DNA from 3 places in the Caldalkalibacillus thermarum genome. Region 3 is predicted to be linked to each of the others. Evidence: predicted binding sites of a transcription regulator. Region 3 holds the regulator's gene; each other region holds the start of a gene.

Region 1 (7,791 bases), on a different contig from region 3:
CTAGGTTTAACCATGGCCTTGACCATTTCAGCAGCTGTTGCCTGCGCGCCAGCCGACGACGATATGAGTTATGAAGGCTACCGTGTTCCTGACCGTCAAGAAGCGAGGCAGGATGTCCGTGGTTTTGATGCCAACCGGCAAGATATGTGGGGCGGTTTTACCCGTAACCGTCAATTTGGCCGCTATGATGATACAGGCCTGAGAGGGTTAAGACAATATCACCGCTATGGTGAGCGCGGCATGTTTGAACGGTATGGTGATCCCCTAGGTCCGCGTGATCGTACCCTTGGCTATGATTGGATGAGGGGAGATCTCAGACTGAGGGATCGTGATGGTGTCACCGACATAGGCGGCCCAACCGGCGTTGGACGGACCGACCGCTTTGCCCATCCTGATTTGCGCTTAGCACAGCGTTTGGCTGACCGTTGTCAAAATATCCAGGGCGTGCGCAATGCTGAAGTCATCGTATATGAAGATGACGTCATTGTTGGCGTGCAGCCTGAACGGGGTCAAAACGAACAGGAGCTTGAGTCCCGCGTTGAGTCGGTTTTAAGGGATCAAGTCAGAGGAAAAGAGATCCATATCATCACGGATCGTGACCAGTTTAACCGGTTGGGTGAAATTAATCGCGCTCTGCGTGATGGACAGCCTATTGGCAACTTTGTCCGCGATCTTGGTGACATGATTCAAGATGTCGGGCGTGCTGTCACCGAACCTTTCAGACGATAACCTCCTTTGTAAGGATGAGTGAGGAGCAGGTGATGTTTACCTGCTCTTTTTTGCGTGTCCCATGAACAACAGCCAGTAAACGAAGGGCAAGCGGTTATAAAGAGAGGGAGAGTTGCAAAAGATGGCTGCACGATTTAAATTATAAGAGAATCTATGGACGACGGAGGGAAGGTTTATGGCTGGACATTCCAAATGGAAAAATATACAGCATCGTAAAGAAAGACAGGATGCAAAACGAGCCAAAATTTTCACCAAAATTTCAAAGGAAATTTATGCTGCGGTGAAAAACGGGGGACCGGACCCCGATCAAAATCCCCGCTTGCGCATGGCATTGCACAAAGCAAAGCAGGCCAACATGCCTAACGATAATATTCAGCGCACGATTAAGAAAGCAACGGGGGACGTTGAAGGGCTTACTTATGAGGAGATTGTTTATGAAGGATATGGTCCCCATGGTGTGGCCATCATGGTTGACGTGTTAACGGACAACCGTAACCGCTCGGCTGCAGAGGTGCGCCATTTGTTCAACAAGCATGGCGGCAACCTGGGTGAAAGCGGGTGTGTGGCCTATTTGTTCGAGCGCAAAGGGCTGATTGTTGTGGATAAAGAAGCGGCTCCCCTTGGAGAAGATGACCTGATGCTTTTGGCGATTGAAGCCGGCGCGGAAGATCTGCGGGTGGAAGACGATGCTTATGAAGTGGTGACAGCACCAGGCGATTATGAAACGGTAAAGCAGGCTTTGGAAACGAAACAAATTCCGCTTGCTGAAACACAGATCACCATGCTGCCGACGACCACTGTCCAACTGAATGATGAGCAAAAAGAGCAGGTCATGAAGTTAATTGACGCCTTGGAAGACAGTGATGATGTGCAAAACGTATATACCAATGTAGACTGGTAGCCAAGTCCGACTGGAGCATGTATACCCCTTGGCCAAGCTGGAGATAATGAGAAAAAACCAGTTGACAAAGGGGTTTTTTTCAATGTCCATCTGGAGAAAACTGAAGAGGTTGTTACGCAGCAGAAAAGGCCTTATTGCTCTTGCCGCCATTCTCCTTTGTTTAACGGTCTATGCAGTCATGTTAACCGGGACTGATGATGAAACCCAGCAAGTGATGTCTAACAACGAAACCCTGGAGGTCATCTCTTATGAACAGCTCTTTTTCGGCTTATCCGAAGAGGGCGTGTTAACCTTGTACCATGGTCCCCCGGAAGAGAACCAGGTTATTGAAACTTTCTTTCACATTGACACAGAGTTGTTAAAATCGGAATTGCCTGAGTCTGAACTACAAAAATTGAAGACAGGCATCCGGGTCTATAACGCAGAGGATTACGAAGCGGTGCTTGCCACCTTTAAACCCTTTGCTGCAGAGTATTAATTCACTCTGTGGCTTTTTTGCTTGGGCAAAATATGGTACAATACTGAAGATGTATGGAATATATGTTCGTCAACGGACATAGAGAACTGATGCAAGCTGTTGATGACTATGCAGGGATATGGGAGGAAACGGATTGATTATCATGGGAATCGACCCGGGGATTGCCATCGTGGGCTATGCGGTTGTCAAAAAAGAGGGCAGGCAGCTTAAAGCGCTGGACTTTGGCACAATTACAACCAAGCCTGACTTAACCACGCCGGCGCGCCTGAAAAAAATCTATGACGGCCTGACCTCCCTATTGGCCGATTTTCAGCCTGAGGTGCTGGTCATCGAGAAGTTGTTTTTTAACCGTAATGTCACCACCGCTTTTACGGTCGGACAGGCCAGAGGGGTGATGCTTTTGGCTGCTGAAGAGGCCGGTGTACCGGTTGAAGAATATACGCCGCTTCAGGTCAAACAAGCGGTGGTCGGCTATGGGGTGGCCGAGAAGAGGCAGGTTCAGGAAATGGTTAAAATGTTGCTGGGGCTCAGCCAGCGTCCCCAACCTGACGATGCAGCTGATGCCTTGGCTGTGGCCATTTGCCATGCCCATTCGGCCCAGTTGAGCGGGCAACTGCTCAAAAAGGGGCTGAAATTATGATCGATTATATTCAAGGCAAGCTGACCCATGTGGATGTTCACTTTATTGTGGTCGAGACAGGGGGAATCGGCTATCAGGTCATCACCGGCAACCCTTTTCAGTATCGCCGGCATGAAGGAGAAGACGTACGCATCTATACCTACCAGTATGTCAGGGAGGATGCGCTTGCCCTGTATGGCTTCAGGACACGCCAGGAACGCACCCTGTTTGAAAAGCTGTTGCAAGTGTCCGGTGTGGGTCCCAAAGCTGCTCTGGCCCTTGTAGCGACGGCCAGCCCGGCACAAATCGCATGGGCCATCCAAAATGAGGATTTGGCCTTTTTAACCAAGTTTCCTGGGATTGGTAAAAAAACAGCCCAGCGGTTGATTGTCGATTTGAAAGATAAAGTGGATGAGTTTGTGACCCGTGAAAATGTGACGGCAGACCACCTCCAGCCAAACCAACACAGCAGGCCTGAACGGGGGCACACAGAACAAAACACAGTGTTGGAGGAAACGCTGGCCGCTTTACAAGCGCTTGGTTATGGAGAAAGTGAGGTCAGACGGATACTTCCTGAACTGAAGCAGCATGCCGAAGCAGGTGAACCCACAGAAGCGGTGATTAAACGCGGCCTGAAATTGCTGATGGACTAACCTCTAGGTGCTAATTTTTTTATGGGAGTTGGGTGGAATGGAGGAGCGGATCATAACCTCCCATATGACCGAACAAGATCAAGAAGTGGAATTTAGTTTACGTCCCCGAAATTTGCAAGAATACATCGGCCAGACCCAAGTGAAGGAAAACCTGAAAGTGTTTATTGAAGCGGCCAAAATGCGCAAAGAGGCTTTGGACCATGTGTTGTTATATGGGCCGCCGGGATTGGGCAAAACAACCCTGTGCCATATTATTGCCAACGAATTGGGCGTCAAACTGTACACCACATCAGGGCCGGCAATTGAGCGGGCTGGTGATTTGGCCGCCATTCTCACCAATTTGGAGCAAGGGGATGTGCTGTTTATTGATGAAATTCACCGTTTGCACCGCAGTGTGGAAGAGATCCTGTACCCGGCCATGGAAGATTATTGCTTGGACATCATGATAGGCAAAGGGCCCAGTGCCCGTTCAGTCAGGCTTGATCTTCCCCCGTTTACCCTGGTGGGGGCGACAACAAGGGCAGGACAGCTCTCCTCTCCGTTGCGCGACCGGTTTGGGGTGGTGAGCCGGCTCCAATATTATTCGGTGGATGAATTGAGCTTGATAATCACCCGTGCCGCTGATCTTTTACAGGTAGAGATCCGCGGCAATGCCGCCCGGGAGATTGCCCGCCGTTCCCGGGGCACTCCCCGTATTGCCAACCGTTTGCTGAAACGGATCCGTGATTTTGCCCAGGTGATGGGTGATGGCGTGATCACCGAAGAGGTGACCCTTAGCGCCTTGGAAAAGTTGCAAGTGGATGCTTATGGTTTAGACCATATTGACCACCAGTATTTACAAGTGATTATCCACCATTTTAAAGGGGGCCCGGTGGGGGTGGAAACTATTGCGGCCATGATTGGGGAAGAAGTGGACACCATAGAAGATGTGTATGAGCCGTATTTGATGCAGATCGGGTTTTTGCAGCGCACCCCCCGGGGACGGATTGTCACGCCCCGTGCTTATGAGCACTTTAATCTGGAGCCCCCTGAACGATGAGCGCAAGATAGGAAGCGCTGGGAAAGGAGTATGCACCATGAGAGTGGATGAATTTGATTTTGAGTTGCCGGAAGAATTAATTGCCCAAAAACCTTTACCGGACCGGGCCAGTTCCCGCTTGCTCCATCTAGACAGGCAAACGGGCGCTATTTTCCATCACCAGTTTACTGATATTGTGCAGCTGTTAACGGCTGGTGATGTGCTGGTCCTCAATGACACCAAGGTGATGCCGGCACGGCTGTTGGGGGTCAAAGAGGAAACGGGGGCCAAGGTGGAAGTTTTGCTGCTCAAGCAGATAGAAGGGGATAGTTGGGAAACATTGGTCAAACCGGCCAAGCGGGTCAAGCCCGGTGTCACCTTGCGTTTTGGTGACGGCAGGTTGCGGGCGGTCTGCACGGGAGTGACTGATGCCGGAGGCCGTTATATCCGCTTTGAGTATCAGGGCATCTTCCAAGAAATTTTGGCTGAACTGGGCCAGATGCCCCTTCCCCCATACATCAAGGAGCAGTTGGATGATCCTGACCGTTACCAAACGGTCTATGCCCGGCATGAGGGGTCAGCGGCCGCTCCCACAGCCGGTTTGCATTTTACTCCTGCTATTTTGCAGGCCTTGGAAGATAAAGGAGTTATCTTGACCTATATTACCCTTCATGTTGGATTGGGCACCTTCCGTCCGGTGCAGGCAGAGCGTGTGGAAGAACACCAGATGCATGCTGAATTTTTTCAGATGCCCCAAGAGACAGCACAGGTACTTAATCAGGCCAAAGCGGAAGGGCGGCGCATCATCGCCGTAGGCACCACTTCCGTGCGCACTTTGGAGACGGTGGTTCGCGCTCAAAACGGACGTTTTGGGGCTTGTTCGGGCTGGACGGATATTTTTATTTATCCCGGTTTCCGTTTTCAAGCCATTGACGGCATGCTGACCAATTTTCACCTGCCTAAATCGACATTGATCATGCTGGTCAGCGCTTTTGCCGGTAAGGAAACCATTATGCAGGCCTATCGGGAAGCCGTTAAACAGCGTTACCGTTTTTTCAGCTTTGGCGATGCAATGCTCATTTTGTAAAGCGTACCACACAGCTCACAGCAAAGTACACCAAGAACAAGTGCACAGTGAAGCAGGAGGTCAAAATGGCTGTCAGATATGAACTGATAAAAACTTGTAAGCAAAGCGGGGCCCGCCTGGGGCGCCTGCATACGCCTCACGGCACTATTGAAACTCCGGTCTTTATGCCGGTTGGGACTCTGGCTACGGTGAAGACGATGAGTCCTGAAGAGCTGAAAGAGATGAATGCCCAGATTATTCTCAGTAACACCTATCACTTGTATCTTCGCCCGGGGGAAGATATTGTCCGTGAAGCGGGCGGCTTGCACGCCTTTATGAATTGGGACCGCCCCATTTTGACTGACAGTGGCGGATTCCAGGTGTTTAGCTTAAGCAAACTGCGGCAGATTGAAGAAGAAGGCGTTCACTTCCGTAACCATATCAGCGGAGAAAAGTTGTTCATCTCTCCAGAAAAAGCCACGCAGATCCAAAACGACCTGGGGGCTGACATTATTATGGCCTTTGATGAGTGTGCGCCGTATCCGGCCGACCGGGACTATGTCAAAGCGTCTCTGGAGCGGACGACCCGCTGGGCTGAGCGCTGCCTGAAGGCCCATCAGCGTCCCCACGATCAGGCCCTGTTCGGGATTGTGCAAGGGGGAATGTATCCGGACTTACGGGCACAGAGTGTCAAAGAGATTACTTCCCTCGGTTTTCCCGGCTATGCTGTGGGCGGTTTAAGCGTCGGGGAACCGAAAGAGGTGATGAATCAGATACTGGAGGAGACGACCCCCCTCTTGCCTGCTGACAAACCCCGGTATCTGATGGGGGTTGGCTCGCCCGATGCCCTGATTGACGGGGTAATCAGGGGGATTGACATGTTTGATTGTGTCTTGCCTACCCGGATAGCCCGCAACGGGACAACCATGACCAGCCAGGGGCGCCTGGTCGTGCGCAACGCCCAGTATGCCCGTGATTTCCGTCCCCTGGACCCGGAATGTGACTGTTACACTTGCCGGAACTACACCCGGGCTTATATCCGCCATCTGATCAAGTGTAATGAAACGTTTGGCTTCCGCCTGACCACTTACCATAACCTTTACTTTTTACTGCGATTGATGGAAAATATAAAAGAGGCGATCAGAAACGATTCCCTGCTTGATTTCAGGGAGCAGTTTTTTGAGAAATACGGGTTCAACCGGCCTGGTGCCCGCCCATTTTAAAAAAAGGCCTCTTGTCCCCTGCCAGCCGTTGTGGAAGACCGGTCTTGTCTGGCCTCTCGAGTTCTTATACAATAGAGAGCATAACGAAACAGATCATTGAAAGGAGTGAGTATGATGCAAGAATTGATGGGCTTTTTGTTGCCACTGGCCTTAATGTTTGCGATTTTTTATTTTCTCTTGATCCGGCCGCAGCAAAAGCGCCAGCGGGAGCGTAATCAGATGCTGGCCAATTTGCAACGGGGAGACAAGGTGATCACCATCGGTGGCTTGCACGGTACCATTGTGGATTTGACTGAAGAAAAAGTGATCCTCAAAGTGGCCGACAATGTGCGTTTGACATTTGAGCGCAGCGCTGTCAATGCGGTGGTCAATGATGACAAGTAAACAGCATACATAAGTAAGTACAAATCCCTCACCTGGGAAGGATCCATAGCAGGTGAGGGTTTTTTGCTGTACGGCCTTTTGGCTTATTTCCTTTGGGGGCTTAAATTCACCCCAATGATGCCTCCCAGCATGGCAATCAACAGAAAGCTGGAATACTGAAGCAAAGTATACACGCTTATTGGGGTCTCGTAGCCTAAATAAGACAGCAGCCAGGACAAGAGAATGAAACCCAGTCCAGTCAGTCCGCCGAAGTACCAGCCTTTCTGCCCGGATTGATAGCCTGCGATCAGGCCGCCGATCAACACGGTCACAAGTGTGGTTGGCATCAAAAACCATTGCAGTGTGGTTTCCGGAAGAGAGGTAAAGTGGAGCACAAGGGAAAAAATCAGGCTGAGGCTCAGCAGGATCACGATAATGGTTAACAAACCTGTCAACACGGGGCGCAGCGAAATATTTTCCATACAGAAAACTCCTTTCTGCAAGTCAGACTTCAGAACACAGGTTTTGGTACAAGATATTCACCTGTCCCACAATTTAGCACGGAAAAATTGAATTCAGAGTGAAAAACTAACGGGTAGAACAGGACGGACGCGAAGTCACGAGGTGTTGGTGGGAGGACTTCTTATGGATTTGGTGGCACTGGTGCTGCGCACCCTTTTTGTCTATTTCTTTATTCTGTTGGTCATGCGTATGATGGGCAAAAGAGAAATCGGCAAATTG
Region 2 (7,791 bases), on a different contig from region 3:
TCCGGGCTTGGCAGTGACATAGCGGTAATTTGGCCCAAACCACCTGCATTTGACACTGCCGCTGCCAGTTCAGCATAAGCTAAATAAGCCAGTCCCCCTTGGATAATGGGCCGTTCAATCCCTAATAATGATGTTAACCTTGTCCTCATCTAACCCGCTCCTTTTCAAAGATTCAAAACTTTTGTCACCTCATATATTCGCTTCCCAACCGGAAACTCCTTCCTTCACCATCATGGCCCCTTGCAATCAGCCCTTATTTTGATATACTCTACTTGTTTTAAACCAACGGCTACTTGGAAGCTCCAACAGCCAAACAGAAGCTGCTGCAATGTGAGGTGAACCCAATGGCAAAGCAACTGGATCACCATCAAACTCCTTTGTTTTCCGGTGTGGTTGAACATGCCCAGTCCAACCCGATTCAATTCCATATTCCCGGCCACAAAAAAGGAAAGGGAATGGATACAGAGTTTCGCCGTTTTGTTGGTGACAACGCCCTGGCTATAGACTTGATTAACATTGCCCCCTTAGATGATTTGCACCATCCGACAGGTATTATCAAAGAAGCCCAAACCTTGGCAGCGGACGCCTTTGGCGCGGACAAAACCTTTTTCTCGGTCCAAGGAACCAGCGGCGCCATTATGGCCATGATCATGAGCGTTTGCGGACCGGGAGACAAGATTATTGTCCCCCGTAACGTACACAAATCGGTTTTAAGTGCCATCATCTTTGCCGGTGCCGTTCCGGTTTTTATCCACCCAGTCATGGATAAACGCCTGGGGATCTCCCACGGCATCACTGTCTCCAGCGTGCGTGCTTCATTGGAACAGCACCCTGATGCCAAGGCGCTGCTGGTCATCAACCCCACTTACTACGGGGTGGCCGGCAACTTAAAAGAAATTGTGAACTTGGCTCACCAGCATAACATTCCCGTACTGGTGGATGAGGCCCACGGGGTACACATCCATTTTCATGATGACTTGCCCCTTTCAGCCATGCAAGCCGGTGCAGATATGGCTGCCACCAGCGTGCACAAGCTAGGTGGATCCATGACCCAAAGCTCTGTGCTCAATGTCAAGGAAGGACTCATTTCTGCCAAACGGGTTCAGGCTGTTTTAAGCATGCTGACCACCACTTCAACCTCTTACCTCTTGCTTTCATCTTTAGATGTGGCCCGGAAACAGCTTGTTTTACATGGCAAAACCATGTTGGATAAGGCCATTGCCTTGGCCAACCAGGCGCGCCAAGCCATCAATGACATTCCCTATCTGTATTGCATGGGAGAAGAGATCATTGGCCAGGACGAATCGATTTATGATTTGGATCCGACCAAATTGCTCATCCACGTCCGGGAACTGGGCTTAACTGGTCATGAAGTGGAACAGTGGCTGCGTGAGAAGAAAAACATCGAAGTGGAGTTAAGCGATTTGTACAACATCTTATGCTTAATTACACCCGGTGATAACGAACACACCGTTCAGGCTCTGGTGGATGCCCTGCGTGAGCTCGCGTCCATGGCCAGTCATAAACGAAACCAGCTGACACCGCTGCCTGTGGCACTGCCCAAGATCCCCCGGCTGGCCATGTCACCGAGGGATGCCTTCTATGCTGATACGGAGCTGGTTCCTTTCCATCAATCGGCAGGGCGTATTATTGCTGAATTTATCATGATTTATCCTCCAGGCATTCCGATTTTGCTCCCTGGCGAAATCATCACCGAAGATAACCTGGATTATATTCTGCAAAACAAAGAAAAAGGGCTTCCCGTCCAGGGACCGGAAGACTTTGATTTCCGCTACCTTCGTGTCATTAAAGAATACCAGGCCATCCGTTAAAGAAATCATAAACTTAAATAAAATTTCTCACTGCAACAAGAAGGGCTATCTCCGGCACAAATATGTTCAGGAGATAGCCCTTTTCCTATCCAGTTGGTTAAGTTAAACTCATTTTGTTTCAGTTCGTTTTTATCTTTCTTCATTTTTCAATTCTTCACATTCATGGCAACCTGGACAAACGCCATACAAGACAGATACCTTTTCGGCTTCAAAATGTTCAATGGTTTTCTCACAAGTTTGGCACACAATCTCGCCCATTGAAAAAGCCTCCCAATCATTTAGTTGAATGCGCTTTAAATGTGTTACACTATTATAGTATTATGACATATTATTTTTTGTCAATATGGATCTTCATGGGATAAATAATGTCCTATTAAATACAAAAAGGTAGCTCATTAAGGCTACCTTGATGTTACTGTGCTATTTTATTGTTGGGTCAGCGGTAACTACTCATGTTCCGGTCCAACTGTCAAGCGCGGAATCACATGTTGGAAAAACACAGACAACTGTTCGGCTTCTTCACAGGAGGAGATATTAAATGTGCGTTGAAGGTACTCAATATTTTCTGCCTCATCAGCAGACAACAATGTGGAACGACCGGTTTGCATACAGATCACCAGCGGCTTGCCAAAAAACTGGTTGGTAAAGACGATGCCAAAATCATAGCGCGCCCGGTCTGATGCAAACCCTACAAAACGAACGTGTGCTTTCTCAGACACATCGTACAAACGTTCAAATCTCATTGTTACCCCTCCTTGTTTTTTGTATTTGCCTGCCGAGTAGATTTATTATATCAATCCCATCTCGAATCGTCAAATTATTTCGTCTATTTAAAGTGCCCGGTTCTTAAGCCGAACTCATCATCTGCATAAGGATTTGTCGACGAACCAAAAACCTTACCCGGTTTGGACATTTTTGTTGTGAAATTGGCCCTTGAATGCTAAGATGTTAACAGACATGCTGGACACTGTGCTATCGCAAGGAGTGAGTTGGGTGAGTCAAAGTGCGTATATTCGTCTGGTAGAGGAATCAACAATGACCGAGTCCAATTTGGACGATGTGAAGCAAAAATTGGAACGTTACATAAGCATGACCACAAAAACAGGACAGCAGCTGGCTTGGCATTATGAGGAGGCCGCTTTTCCTTACACGATTGAAGAGAAGTCGGAGGGGAAAGGAAAATGGCTCTACCTGAAAGGCAACAACCCTGAACTGTACAAATATATTGTCATCGGGGTTGGCTCAGAAACAGTCATGGATGAAGAGAGCGGCCAAGAGAAGGAAGAACACTATATTCAGGTGGTGTTGCCGGATGGAGCCACTCATGGTGATAAATCAAAAGCCAATGAGTTTTGCAAATATCTGGCCAAAGCGTATCAAGCGAAATTGCAGTTGTTTAACGGGCGCACCATGTATTTTTATCCCCGCAAACCGTAACCTGTCCCACTGAGCCTGACCGGTTTAAACCCGGATCCTTAGTATCTTTTTTGAAGCTTAGTTTCTTGCCTTTTCTTATCTAATGCGTTTCTCTCCCTCCTTTTTCCACTTTTATTTTTTCTTTTTTTGCCGTAGAATAGAACATACGTTCTGTTATCCACTGCTGAACGGAGGATGGCACAACATGAACAAAGCAGGTAGCAAGATGCCCCGGGAACGGGTCATTTTCCTGGTTGATGTGCAATCCTTTTTTGCTAGCATTGAAAAAACAGCTGACCGCTCCTTGCAGCATAAACCGATTGTGGTGGCAGGAGATCCCGAACGGCGCAGCGGGGTGATCCTGGCGGCCTGTCCCCTGGCCAAACAATGGGGGATTGAAACGGCAGAAGCGTTGTGGGAAGCCCAGCAAAAATGTCCTGGTGTCACTGTCGTCAAACCCCATATGCAAAAGTACATTGAAATCTCTGTTCAGCTTACCGCCATCATGGAAAGCTTCAGTGATCTGGTCGAACCGTACAGCATTGACGAACAGTTTATTGATCTGACACCGACCCTGCATTTATTTGGTGGCAGCCCCTATCAAGCGGCCCGTCTCTTGCAACATAAGATCCAGCAGGAAATAGGGGTCTATGCCCGCATTGGCATTGGCCCCAACAAAGTGCTGGCCAAAATGGCCTGTGATAACTTTGCCAAGAAAAACAAAGAGGGCATCGCCCACATCAGCTATGACACATTGCCCGCCACGTTATGGCCTCTTCCCGTCCGCTCTTTATTTGGCGTGGGCAGCCGCATGAGCCGCCACTTGGAACGCATGGGCATCCGCACGATTGGCCAACTGGCTCAAACCCCCGTGGAACGTCTGCGCAAAAAATGGGGCATTAATGGGGAACGGCTGTGGCTGACCGCTAACGGTATTGATGAATCCCCTGTTTCTCCCCGCTCCCATGATGAACAAAAGGCGATCGGTCACCATATGACCCTCCCCCGGGACTATGAAACCCTGGAGCAGATTAAAGTCATTCTGCTGGAATTAAGTGAAGAGGTGGGCCGCCGCGCCCGGCGCAAGGGATATGTGGGCGATACCGTTTCCGTGGGTGTACGCGGCGCCCGCTTTGATTTGCCCACCGGCTTTCACCGCCAAACCAAATTGACCGAAAAAACCAACGATGGACTGGATGTGTTTAAAGCCGCTTTTGATCTGTTTTGCACCCATTGGGACGGGGAGCCGATTCGCAGTGCGGGGGTAGCGCTGTCTGGCCTGGAGCCGGACCACTGCCGTCAACTGAGCTTGTTTAACTTTGAGACCACGCTTAAAAAAGAGCGCTTAAGCAAGGCAGTAGACCACATTAAGAATAAATACGGGGCCGCCGCCATTTTGCGGGCCGCCTCCCTTACTGCAGCAGGCCAAGCCCGGGACCGGGCCCAAAAAATAGGAGGGCATTACAAATAACCCTAAAAAATGACATTTGTTTTACACTTTGGTGACGTTTCGTTTACAAATGGCACGCTGTCACATAATTGTGACACAATCGCACGTTGCGTCCCCCTCTTTCTGTTAAAATGAAACTAGGAATGAAAAACGGGGAGGCCGTGATGATGCAAGGACAACCCTTTTTGGCCCAAGAACGTCAGGCGTGGCAAAACACAGGCATCTTTTCCGGACAGAACTTTCTAAAACTGAAGGAGATTATGTATGACCATACGTTTGAAGCCGGCTCTTATCTATTCTGGGAAGGGGAGCAAGCTGACAAACTTTTTTATATCAAACAGGGGCAAGTCAAGCTGACCAAAACAAACGCTGAAGGAAAAGAGTTTACTTTGCACATGTTTCAAGAGGGCGATCTGGTCGGGGAATTAGCGGGATTTACCACATTAAAGCACAGTTACAATGCCTTGGTGACCAAAGACAGTATCATCGGTGTCATCCAAACTCGTGATTTGGAAGTGTTGCTCTGGCAGCACGGGGATCTGGCGGTTGAATTTATCAAGTGGATGGGCCTGATGAATCGTATCACAGAAACTAAAGTGAGAGATTTGATGTTTTATGGCAAGCCAGGCGCTTTGTGTTCAACTTTAATCCGCCTGGCCAATACGTACGGCAAACAGACTGAACAGGGATGGCTTATCTCTCACAAAGTCACCCATGCGGAATTGGGTGAATTTATTGGAGCGACAAGGGAAAGTGTCAACCGCATGCTGCGAGATTTGGCCAAAAAAGGAGTGATTGCTCAGGAGCAAGGGCACATCATCATTAAAGACATCGACTATTTGAGAGATATTTGCCACTGTGAGCACTGTCCCGTTACCGTATGCCGCATCTAACCATCTTGCTTTATTTGAACGGCTGATTATTTATGATAGGAAACTGAAAGTATGTGGCGACCTCAAGGGTCGCCATTATACTTTCAGCTCCCTTCAGCTAACCTTTTAGAGCGATTGTTGTTGTCCTTTCTCTCTTCTAGTTGCAACAGTTGGTTATATTCATCAAAGGTATTGAAATCAATCACAAAGGACAAGTCCAGCCCATGATGATTGAAAAAAGATTCGGTGACCGCTGCCCAATTCAAATAGTGGAGCAGATCCTCAAGCTGACCATTTTGTTGTTGGAGCATCATCGTTATGGAAGGCACACAAGATTGATGATAAACAGCGTTAAGAGGGTATAATTTGTTTTTTAACACGGGAACCACGGCATCACACCCTTTTTCCCGCCGGTGTTGTTGCATAAGACGGGCTGCATTGGGGGAGATAAACGGCATATCGCAAGCCACCACCCATAGCTCCTGGTGCTTGGCTAAGGAGAAGGCGGCATGCATACCGCTCAAGGGTCCCCCTGTTTTAAAAAAGTCAGTAATGATCCGGATGGCATTGCCAAAGACAGGAAGGAAAGGACGAGGGTGATTGGTCACGAGAATGATCTCATCACATATGGTCTTCATGATGCGGACCTGCCGCTCAACCACCTTTTCCCCGCCAAACGGTAACAACCCCTTGATTTCCCCATTCATTCTGCGGTTTTGGCCGCCAGCCAGAATGACACCTGTCATCATCCTTGTCACCCCCTTCCTTTCAACTCCGACTATACCAGGAAAGGCGACGGATAAGCAGTTAGGTTGATCACACCAGCCAAAGGTTCTGGGCTGACAGATGCAGACCTTGTCGCTGTACTTCCGCAGGAATCTGGCTCAGCCCAGTCTGAACACAATGCCGTACCCACCTTTGGGGTACCGCCACTCAATATTGTCATAAGGGCAGCCGATGCGGCAGCTGCCGCATTCATGACATCCTTCGAAACCTACATGCATACGGTCTCCTTCCCATTTGTACACTTCAGCAGGGCAAAAGATCGTGCACAGTTTATCTGGACAACGGGTGGCACAGATATGAGCATTGACGATTTTTAAGTGGGACTCAGTGTCCGCATTGAACCGGACAAGATACTGTTTCTCCTCGATGTTCATCCTTTGATCACCTTCCAGGCGCGGATCATATCCCGCGCGATTTTAAACCGTTCTCCAACCGTCCCCAACTGGCGGATCAACTGCTTTTGTATTTCTTTTTTTGGTGTGCCATCCACCGTGAAGAAGTGGCTGGCTGCCCTGTTCAGCATAGGGATATACTGTTCAAAGTATTGCGGGAAACGTTCAAAGTGACGGGTGGTATCTTTGTACTTTTTCAAGTCCTGTCCAACATAGCTGTTTAACAGATTAACACGGTAACTGTCCAGAACATTCTCCGAAAAATCATTCAGCTCTTTGGCCGTCATGATGGCCTCGGCAGCCAGTACTCCGGAAGTCATGGCCAGGTTGGATCCCTCCCGGTGGATGGAATTGACCAGCTGGGCCGCATCTCCCACGACCAGCACCCCATGACCCACCAGTTTGGGCATGGAACGCCAGCCTCCTTCTGGAATGAGGTGTGCCAGATATTCCTGAGGCTCACTGCCAGCGATCAAGGGCTGAATCAGGGGATGCTGTTTCAGCCGTTCCAACAGTTCGTACGGTTTCAGCTTATGTTTGATCAAACCAGACAATAAGGCACCAACGCCAACATTGATGCTGTCCTTGTTGGTGTAGACAAAACCGGTGCCCAAAATGCCCTGGGTGGCATCTCCAAAAATCTCAATGGTACAACCCTGGTTCGGCTCCAGATTAAAACGTGCTTCAATGGCAGCCTTGTCCAGTTTAAGCACTTCCATGGTAGCTAAAGCCACTTCATCAGGTTGCCATTCCTTATGAAATCCCAATGATTTGGCTAACAGAGAGTTCACACCGTCAGCCAACACAACTACATCGGCGTAAACATCTCCATCAGGACGGTCGGTACGCACGCCAACCACCCGTCCGTCTTGGACAATACATTCCTTGACCACTGTTTCGTTAACGAGCAAGGCCCCGGCTTCAACTGCTTTCTGGGCAAACCATTGATCAAACTTGGCCCTGAGCACCGTAAAACAGTTGTACGGCTCCCTGGCCCATTCCAAACCCTTATAGCTGAATGTGACAGCCGATTCCCGATCCAG
Region 3 (7,791 bases):
TGCTTGTTTGGATTGCTAAGACCGGGTGATGAACTGGTTTATATCACGGGTAAACCTTATGACACACTAGAGCAAGTGATTGGCCAACCAGGTGCAGGATCCTCCCCTGTGCCTGGTTCTTTAGCTGACTATGGCATTGGTTACCGGGAGGTCCCTTTAACCGAAGAAGGTCTCGTTGACCTTGAGGGTATTCGCTCCGCAATCTCAGAAAGAACTAAAGTGATTGGCATTCAGCGTTCAAGGGGTTATGCCAACCGACCTTCGTTTACCATTGCCCAAATACAGGACATGATTTCCTTTGTGCGGGAGATTAAGCCAGAGGTCATTGTTTTTGTGGATAATTGTTACGGGGAATTTGTAGAAGAGCAGGAACCTACCCAGGTCGGAGCAGATATCATGGCCGGTTCCTTGATCAAAAACCCTGGAGGAGGGCTGGTGAGAAGCGGGGGTTATATTGTGGGTAAAACGACGCTGATTGAACAGGTGGGCACCCGCCTGTTTGCCCCAGGAATCGGTTTGGAGGGAGGGGCTAACCTGAACACGCTGCCGGAGATGTACCAAGGCCTGTTTCTCGCCCCCCATATTGTAGGAGAAGCGTTAAAAGGAGCCATTTTTTCTTCTGCCTTGCTGGCTGAGCTGGGATTTAAAACTACGCCGGCCTGGAATGAAAAACGAACAGATTTGATACAATCCATCCAATTTAACTCCAGGGAAAAACTAATTGCTTTTTGCCAAGGGATTCAAAAAGCCTCCCCTGTTAATTCACATGTTACCCCATATCCCAGTCCCATGCCAGGATACGACGATGAGATTATTATGGCGGCGGGCACCTTTATACAGGGGGCAAGCATTGAATTATCTGCCGATGGTCCGCTACGTCCGCCCTATTTAGGGTTTGTACAGGGAGGATTAACCTACGAACATGTTAAAATTGGTATTTTATTCGCCCTGAATGAACTGCTGGAAAAAGGATTGTTAAGCTTATAGTTATGTTTTCACGGGTCATTTTTGGTTGGGCCGCTTGTAGAACTTTTTATGTAAAAATACCTAACATGTGTTGACAACTTTGCTAACTTCATTTACACTAGGGTTAGGTTAAAGATTCAAACAATTACTTCACTTGATGACAAGGGCTGGAGGAAAATGGTGGAGGCGATCTTGATGAGTCAAGAGATTCGTCGCAATATGGCCCTTTTTCCCATTGGCATTGTGATGAAGTTAACTGACTTGACAGCACGGCAGATCCGCTACTATGAAGAGCAAGGCTTGATCAAACCGGCACGTAACAAAGGAAATCAGCGGATTTTTTCTTTAAACGATATTGACCGCTTGTTAGAAATCAAAGCACTAATCGATCAGGGCGTCAATATTGCCGGGATCAAAGCCATTTTCGAAAATAAAAAAGCCCCTGAAGCCAATATCGTGCCAGCGGAAAATGAAAACAAAAATAAGAAACGGAATTTGACAGATAAAGAAGTTCACGACTTATTAAAGCGAGAGCTATTACATGGGTTGTCTAAAGAGAAAGTTTCCCTTATTCAAGGTGAACTGACCCGTTTCTTCCGTAATTAACCACATATTATCTTTCTTTTTATGTGATCTATTTTTTATATATATTTTTAAAATTTGTTAGGGAGGGGAACCTGCTGTGCGCAAAAACTACACTAAAGAAGACATTTTAAAAATGGCAGAGGAGGAAAACGTCCGCTTTATTCGTCTTCAGTTTACTGATCTCTTGGGAACCATAAAAAATGTGGAAATCCCAGTTAGCCAGTTACCCAAAGCGCTGGATAACAAAATGATGTTTGACGGTTCATCTATTGAAGGGTTTGTCCGTATTGAAGAGTCGGACATGTATTTGTACCCTGAACTGGATACATGGATGATCTTTCCGTGGATCACTGATGAAGGAAAAGTGGCCCGTTTAATTTGTGACGTGTATAATCCTGACGGTACACCGTTCGCCGGTGACCCTCGTTACGTTTTGAAACGGGTGCTCAAGGAGGCTGAAGAACTAGGGTTCTCAACCATGAACGTGGGCCCTGAGCCAGAGTTTTTCCTGTTTAAAACCAATGAAAACCTGGAGCCTACGCTGGATGTAAACGATGACGGCGGTTACTTCGACCTGGCTCCCCTTGACCTGGGAGAAAACTGCCGTCGGGATATTGTCTTGACCCTGGAAAAAATGGGCTTTGAAATTGAAGCTTCACACCATGAAGTGGCACCAGGTCAACATGAAATTGACTTTAAGTATGCCGATGCGGTGACTGCTGCTGACTACATCCAAACATTTAAGCTGGTGGTCAAAACTATTGCCAGAAAACACGGGCTGCATGCTACATTTATGCCCAAGCCGATATATGGCATCAACGGTTCTGGCATGCATTGCCACCTCTCGTTGTTCCGCGGTAACGAAAATGCTTTTTATGACGAAAACGATCCTCTGGGTTTAAGTGAAACAGCCAAACATTTCTTAGCAGGGTTGCTGAAGCATGCCAAAGGATTTGCTGCGATCACTAATCCAACCGTAAACTCTTACAAACGTTTGGTTCCTGGTTACGAGGCACCGTGCTACATTGCCTGGTCTGCTAAAAACAGAAGCCCCCTTGTCCGTATTCCTGCTTCAAGGGGATTAAGCACACGTGTTGAATTACGTAACCCTGATCCTGCTGCCAATCCATATCTGGCTTTGGCTGTCATGCTCGCTGCCGGCTTGGACGGCATCAAGAACAGGCTGCCGCTTCCAGAGCCAACTGACCGGAATATTTATGTTATGAATGATCAAGATCGTGCTGAAGCAGGGATTGAGAGCTTGCCTTCAACCCTCAAAGAAGCAATCGAAGCCTTAAAACAGGATGAGGTAATTGTGAAAGCGCTGGGTGATCATGCCTTTACACATTTTGTAGAAGCAAAAGAAATCGAGTGGGACATGTTCAGAACCCAGGTTCATCCTTGGGAACGGGATCAATATATGACTCAATATTAATCTTCAACTGCACAAGCACATACATGATCACATCAGAGAAATTGTTAGAAAAAACAAGCAAGGAAAAAGGGGAGCAGATATTTCTGTTCCCCTTTTACAGTTGGACTAAGCAACCATCCATAATCAGACAGTGTTGCTTGGTCTAAAATCAACTGTCTGTTGCAGTATCATGTCACATTTTAGTGAATATGGCGGAAAACCCCTATTACCTTTCCTAAGATGGTGACATCCTTAAGGATAATAGGCTCCATGGCAGAGTTTTCAGGCTGCAGACGGATCACATTTTTCTCCTTAAAAAAGCGCTTCACGGTTGCTTCATCATCTTCTGTCATGGCTACAACAATGTCACCGTTTTTTGCATGATTTTGTTTGCGAACAATCACATAGTCCCCGTCATAAATACCAGCTTCAATCATACTATCCCCATGTACGATAAGCATAAATAGTTCATTATGATCTGCGGCGAACTTGTCTGGTAAGGGAAAATACTCTTCAATGTTTTCCACGGCTGTAATGGGTTGTCCAGCTGTCACTTTACCGATCACCGGCACGTAGGTGGTACTGACCGTCTCAGGCTGGTTACGGACATCCTCGTCCAGAATCTCAATCGCCCTGGGTTTGGTAGGATTACGGCGTATATATCCTTTTTGTTCCAGCCGGGCTAAATGACCGTGCACCGTCGAACTGGACGCCAACCCCACTGCTTCTCCAATTTCTCGCACAGAAGGTGGATATCCCTTTTCACGGACTTCCTTTTTAATGAAATCGAGTATTAACTTTTGGCGTTTGGATAATGACATACATTTCACCCCAATAACAGTAAATCAGTTACGTCATGTTGGCAAGTTTTGACTATGTATATCTAGAAGCTATTATAACAAATACAAAAAACAAACACAAACATAAGTTCGAAATTTTATAATTTACTTTATGGATTGACGAAAGGAGTCAAAAGTATTACTGTAATAATATAGAATTATTTACAGACAACAAACAGTCAAGTAAAGGGGATCATGATGCTGCCGAAGAGTAAAATTCAGCGGATTAATCAGCTGGCCAAAAAAGCGAAAAGGGAAGGGCTCACGAAAAAAGAGAAGGAAGAACAGGCCCAGTTGCGTCAAGAATACATTCAATCCTTCCGCTCCGCATTCAGAGCCAATTTAATGGGAATTAAAGTAATTGATCCGACCGGAAGAGATGTAACACCGGGCAAACTTAAAAAAGCTCAAAAGCTTTATAAGAAAGAGCACTAGCTAAAGGGGTGGAGTGATTGATGAACAAAGAAAACAGATGGCAATTGCTCTTATTAATGGGCTGTTTGGTAGTCCTCATTCTATCAGCCTGTGGCCAGCAAACAATTGATACCCAAACGGGGGCAGGGGATGAACAAGAGCAAAGTCAAGAAGCGGAAGAGCCTGTAGTTTCTGAACCAAATGAAGAAGCTAATGAAGAAGCGAATAAAGAAGAAGGGGAAAGTGAGAACAACGCTGATGAACAACAGGGTGAAACGGTGAAGATCACATTTTATTATGCAGATCATGATTTGTTAGAGGTTGTTGAGGAGCAACATGAAGTAGTGTTCGAAACTGATGAGGACAAATTGCGTGCCGTATGGAACCACTTACAAAATCCACAGACCGAAACAGCCAATCCCCTGTGGAAAAATTTTGATCTGAACGATATTAGATTGGAAGGGACTACGGTTATTATTGATGTCTCCATGCATGATGGTGCCTATTTTGGGGCAAGTGCTGAAGGAATGGCCATCCAAACCCTGTTAGATACATTTGCCCAGCTTAATGGGGTTGAATACATCCACTTATTGGTTGATGGCAAAGTGAGTGAAACACTGGCTGGCCATGTGAGCATTGAAGAACCCATCCCAGTAGATACGGGAATATATTCTGACCAGTAATCCATAAATCTTAATCATATTGGCCGATCCAAAAAAACATTTACGAAAAATGCCTGAAAAAAGCTGACTCTGTTGTAGAGTCAGCTTTTTTGGTATGGTTATAAGCTATAAATCGATAATCAGTGAGCGATCAAGGAAAAAGTAAACAAAGGCAGCCAGGACATAGCAATAAACAGCAAAGTAAATCAGCCGGCTTTTTTTCAAAAAGTCAATTAACCAAATGATCCCGATGATAGAAAAAATAAAGGAAGCAACAAAAGCGATGAACAAAGGGAAAAGACCGATTTCCGCCACTAGTCCAGGCTCCAGATCTTTAACCATTAACACTGTTGACCCTAAAATAACTGGAATGGCCAGCAAAAACGAAAAGCGTACAGCGGTTTCTCTGTTTAATCCTGTCCATAATGCAGCAACTAAAGTGGAACCTGAACGGGATATTCCAGGGATAACAGCCAGTGTTTGACCCAAGGCAACAACGAAAGTATCTTTTAAGCCCATCGTTGCTTCATTTTTATCGCCGAAGCGGTGAAAACGCTCAATAAAGATAAGCAAACTTCCTGTTACAACCAATGAAAAGGCAATTACAGGCGGTGTTTTCAGAGACTCGTCTATAAAATCGGTCAGCACTACACCTAAGACGCCCGTGATGATGGTGGCCAAGATGATGTAAAGGCTAAATATAAACGAAACTTTATCATGGGGATTACGGTAACGTATGTAAGCAAAGAACCCTTTAATAATCCGGGCCAAATCGTGACGGAAATAGATGATCACAGCCAAAACAGAAGCTAAGTGCAAAAAAATCTCCATGACCAAACCTGGAAACCGCAGGTTAAGCAATAGGGAAGCAATAACAATGTGAGCAGTACTCGAAATGGGAAGAAACTCTGTAATCCCTTGAACGACTCCCAAAATAAGTGCTTCAAGTATCGACATGGAGAAACTCCTTTCGGTTTAACTACTATTTGTCACACAAAACCCATTTTATCACAACTCTATGGGGAGACAAATAGATTTATGACAAGTTTAATGATTGGCAAAGAGCAGCAAAAATAAGTAGAGATTACAGACAAGCAGGATGAGAAAGATCAACCGTTCCGATAAGCTCTTCCCGTTCTTATGGGGAAAGGAAACGAAAAACGTTTTTTGTAAGGGTAAAACAAAGGGACTCCGCCTTTTGTAAGGAAATCACCTACCACTCAGTCTGATGACCATTGAGGGTATAAATTGACAAGATAAAACAAGCAATAAGTAATCCACCCGACGCCCGACGATGCTGCGTCAAGGTGGATGAAAGGGTTAGCCTCAGTCTTCATGCGTTGAAGGAATTTAAGGCAAGATGGTTCACCGAACCCACATATTGGTTAAGCTTAAACCCTTGACGGATAGCCTGTGTGATAAATTTTTTGGCTTGCTGAACTGCTTCTTGAACAGAGGTTCCTTTGGCTAACTCAGCCGTAATCATCGCTGCAAACGTACATCCTGCCCCATGAGTATAAGCAGTGTCTACCCGTTCCCACTCGAGTATTTCAAAGGAGCGGCCGTCGTACAAAACATCAACAGCCATATTATTGTCCAGTTTTCCACCTTTAATGACCACGTAGCGCGGACCTAATTCATGAATGATCGTCGCTGCTTCTTTCATATCATCAATAGATTTAATGGCAGGACGCTGACTTAACTGTGCTGCCTCAAATAGATTAGGCGTAACCACAGCAGCTTTCGGAACAAGCACCTCTCTTAAACTGGCAGCAGCGTCGGGGTTAACAGGTTCATCTGCACCTTTACATACCATTACCGGATCAACCACAACTCGATCAAGATTATAGCGGTCAATGGTATCAGCTACCAATTCGATGATATCAGAGGTGGGCAGCATCCCTGTTTTCACTGCCTCAACACCAATTCCGGAAAGTACTGTGTTTAATTGTGCTCTGACTGTATCTGTGGGAAGAGGGTAAACAGCATGAAACCAGTCGCGGTCAGGATCTTGTGCCACGATTGTGGTCAACACTGTCAAACCGTACACATTGCGAGATTGGAAAGCCTTAAGGTCAGCTTGGATTCCTGCTCCGCCACTCGTATCTGAACCGGCAATGGTCAAAGCTTTATACACTTTAGTGTCCATTGTTTCATCTCCTTTGGTTTGGGTATGCTGTTACTTAATATTTTAACATTGGACCTTCATGTTGTGATCATTTTATTTCAACAAAACATCGTTTCACCAAAACAAACAAAACAGCGGAGAGGAAAGAGTGAGGGGAGAGTGGTTTTTATTTTATTCAGATACCTGTTCCCCTTTAAATATAAAGCTCAGAATTGTTAAGCCCAACAACCAAAGTGAAAAACTAAGCAACCCTTCAAGCCATTCCACCATTTCAAATTCCTCCTCACAAAACGCCAACAAGCATTCTTAAGAATATATGTTCTAGGAACGTTTGTTCTTATTATACATAGACCAAAAGAAAAAGACAAGCGATTGAGAAAAATTTGATTTGGATAGGATACATATGTGCATCTGGTAGATGTGAGCACCTGATATATGCAAGAGTTTTTAGCAAGCAATAACAATAAGAAAAATCCAGACAGATAAGTGACGTCTTGGGGATCAAACAGTTAGTAGTGTCAGTTACAACGAGGCGTCACGAAAAGCGGTCATGAAGAGTATCAATCATTTGGATAAGATAATTTTTGATGATTGGGATAAGGGTTTGTCAGCAGCCTCAATTTTTTGGTTACATTATGTCCGATAATATATATTATGTAAACTAAACTATTAAAATGAACTGCCATGCCTCTGTCGTGATAAGCTCCCATCTCCCCCATGTTAAACATAAGCTCGTTGTCGTTGCACAGATCGTCTTTTCTCTTCTCAGTTCCTCTTTTCATC

The links. The regulator LexA, encoded in region 3, represses DNA repair genes until DNA is damaged. The targets are predictions, from matches to a motif close to CGAACATATGTTCG.
Region 1: a site for LexA is predicted at 2,164-2,177, ahead of ruvC (crossover junction endodeoxyribonuclease RuvC). Genes of this name have one in related genera too.
Region 2: a site for LexA is predicted at 3,408-3,421, ahead of IEW48_RS02500 (DNA polymerase IV). Genes of this name have one in related genera too.

Annotation. Positions count from the first base shown of each region.
Region 1 is NZ_BMKZ01000005.1:39,265-47,055, forward strand. Features, by position in the region: gene IEW48_RS03240 (YhcN/YlaJ family sporulation lipoprotein) at 1-729, shown strand, start outside; gene IEW48_RS03245 (YebC/PmpR family DNA-binding transcriptional regulator) at 905-1,630, shown strand; gene IEW48_RS03250 (BofC C-terminal domain-containing protein) at 1,713-2,108, shown strand; gene ruvC (crossover junction endodeoxyribonuclease RuvC) at 2,242-2,748, shown strand; gene ruvA (Holliday junction branch migration protein RuvA) at 2,745-3,380, shown strand; gene ruvB (Holliday junction branch migration DNA helicase RuvB) at 3,418-4,419, shown strand; gene queA (tRNA preQ1(34) S-adenosylmethionine ribosyltransferase-isomerase QueA) at 4,457-5,485, shown strand; gene tgt (tRNA guanosine(34) transglycosylase Tgt) at 5,551-6,687, shown strand; gene yajC (preprotein translocase subunit YajC) at 6,802-7,071, shown strand; gene IEW48_RS03285 (TIGR04086 family membrane protein) at 7,155-7,532, opposite strand; gene IEW48_RS03290 (DUF421 domain-containing protein) at 7,696-7,791, shown strand, end outside.
Region 2 is NZ_BMKZ01000004.1:6,731-14,521, reverse strand. Features, by position in the region: partial or broken gene IEW48_RS17590 (nitronate monooxygenase) at 1-149, opposite strand, end outside; gene IEW48_RS02520 (aminotransferase class I/II-fold pyridoxal phosphate-dependent enzyme) at 345-1,832, shown strand; gene IEW48_RS02515 (GapA-binding peptide SR1P) at 1,962-2,090, opposite strand; gene IEW48_RS02510 (DUF3055 domain-containing protein) at 2,279-2,575, opposite strand; gene IEW48_RS02505 (DUF1885 family protein) at 2,826-3,269, shown strand; gene IEW48_RS02500 (DNA polymerase IV) at 3,454-4,719, shown strand; gene IEW48_RS02495 (Crp/Fnr family transcriptional regulator) at 4,863-5,591, shown strand; gene mobA (molybdenum cofactor guanylyltransferase) at 5,675-6,319, opposite strand; gene IEW48_RS02485 (ferredoxin family protein) at 6,455-6,730, opposite strand; gene IEW48_RS02480 (FAD-dependent oxidoreductase) at 6,727-7,791, opposite strand, start outside.
Region 3 is NZ_BMKZ01000002.1:10,836-18,626, reverse strand. Features, by position in the region: gene IEW48_RS01200 (methionine gamma-lyase family protein) at 1-987, shown strand, start outside; gene IEW48_RS01195 (MerR family transcriptional regulator) at 1,162-1,572, shown strand; gene glnA (type I glutamate--ammonia ligase) at 1,649-2,986, shown strand; gene lexA (transcriptional repressor LexA) at 3,166-3,786, opposite strand; gene IEW48_RS01180 (DUF896 domain-containing protein) at 4,003-4,239, shown strand; gene IEW48_RS01175 (GerMN domain-containing protein) at 4,260-4,901, shown strand; gene uppP (undecaprenyl-diphosphatase UppP) at 5,007-5,837, opposite strand; gene pdxK (pyridoxine/pyridoxal/pyridoxamine kinase) at 6,214-7,029, opposite strand; gene IEW48_RS01160 (hypothetical protein) at 7,774-7,791, opposite strand, start outside.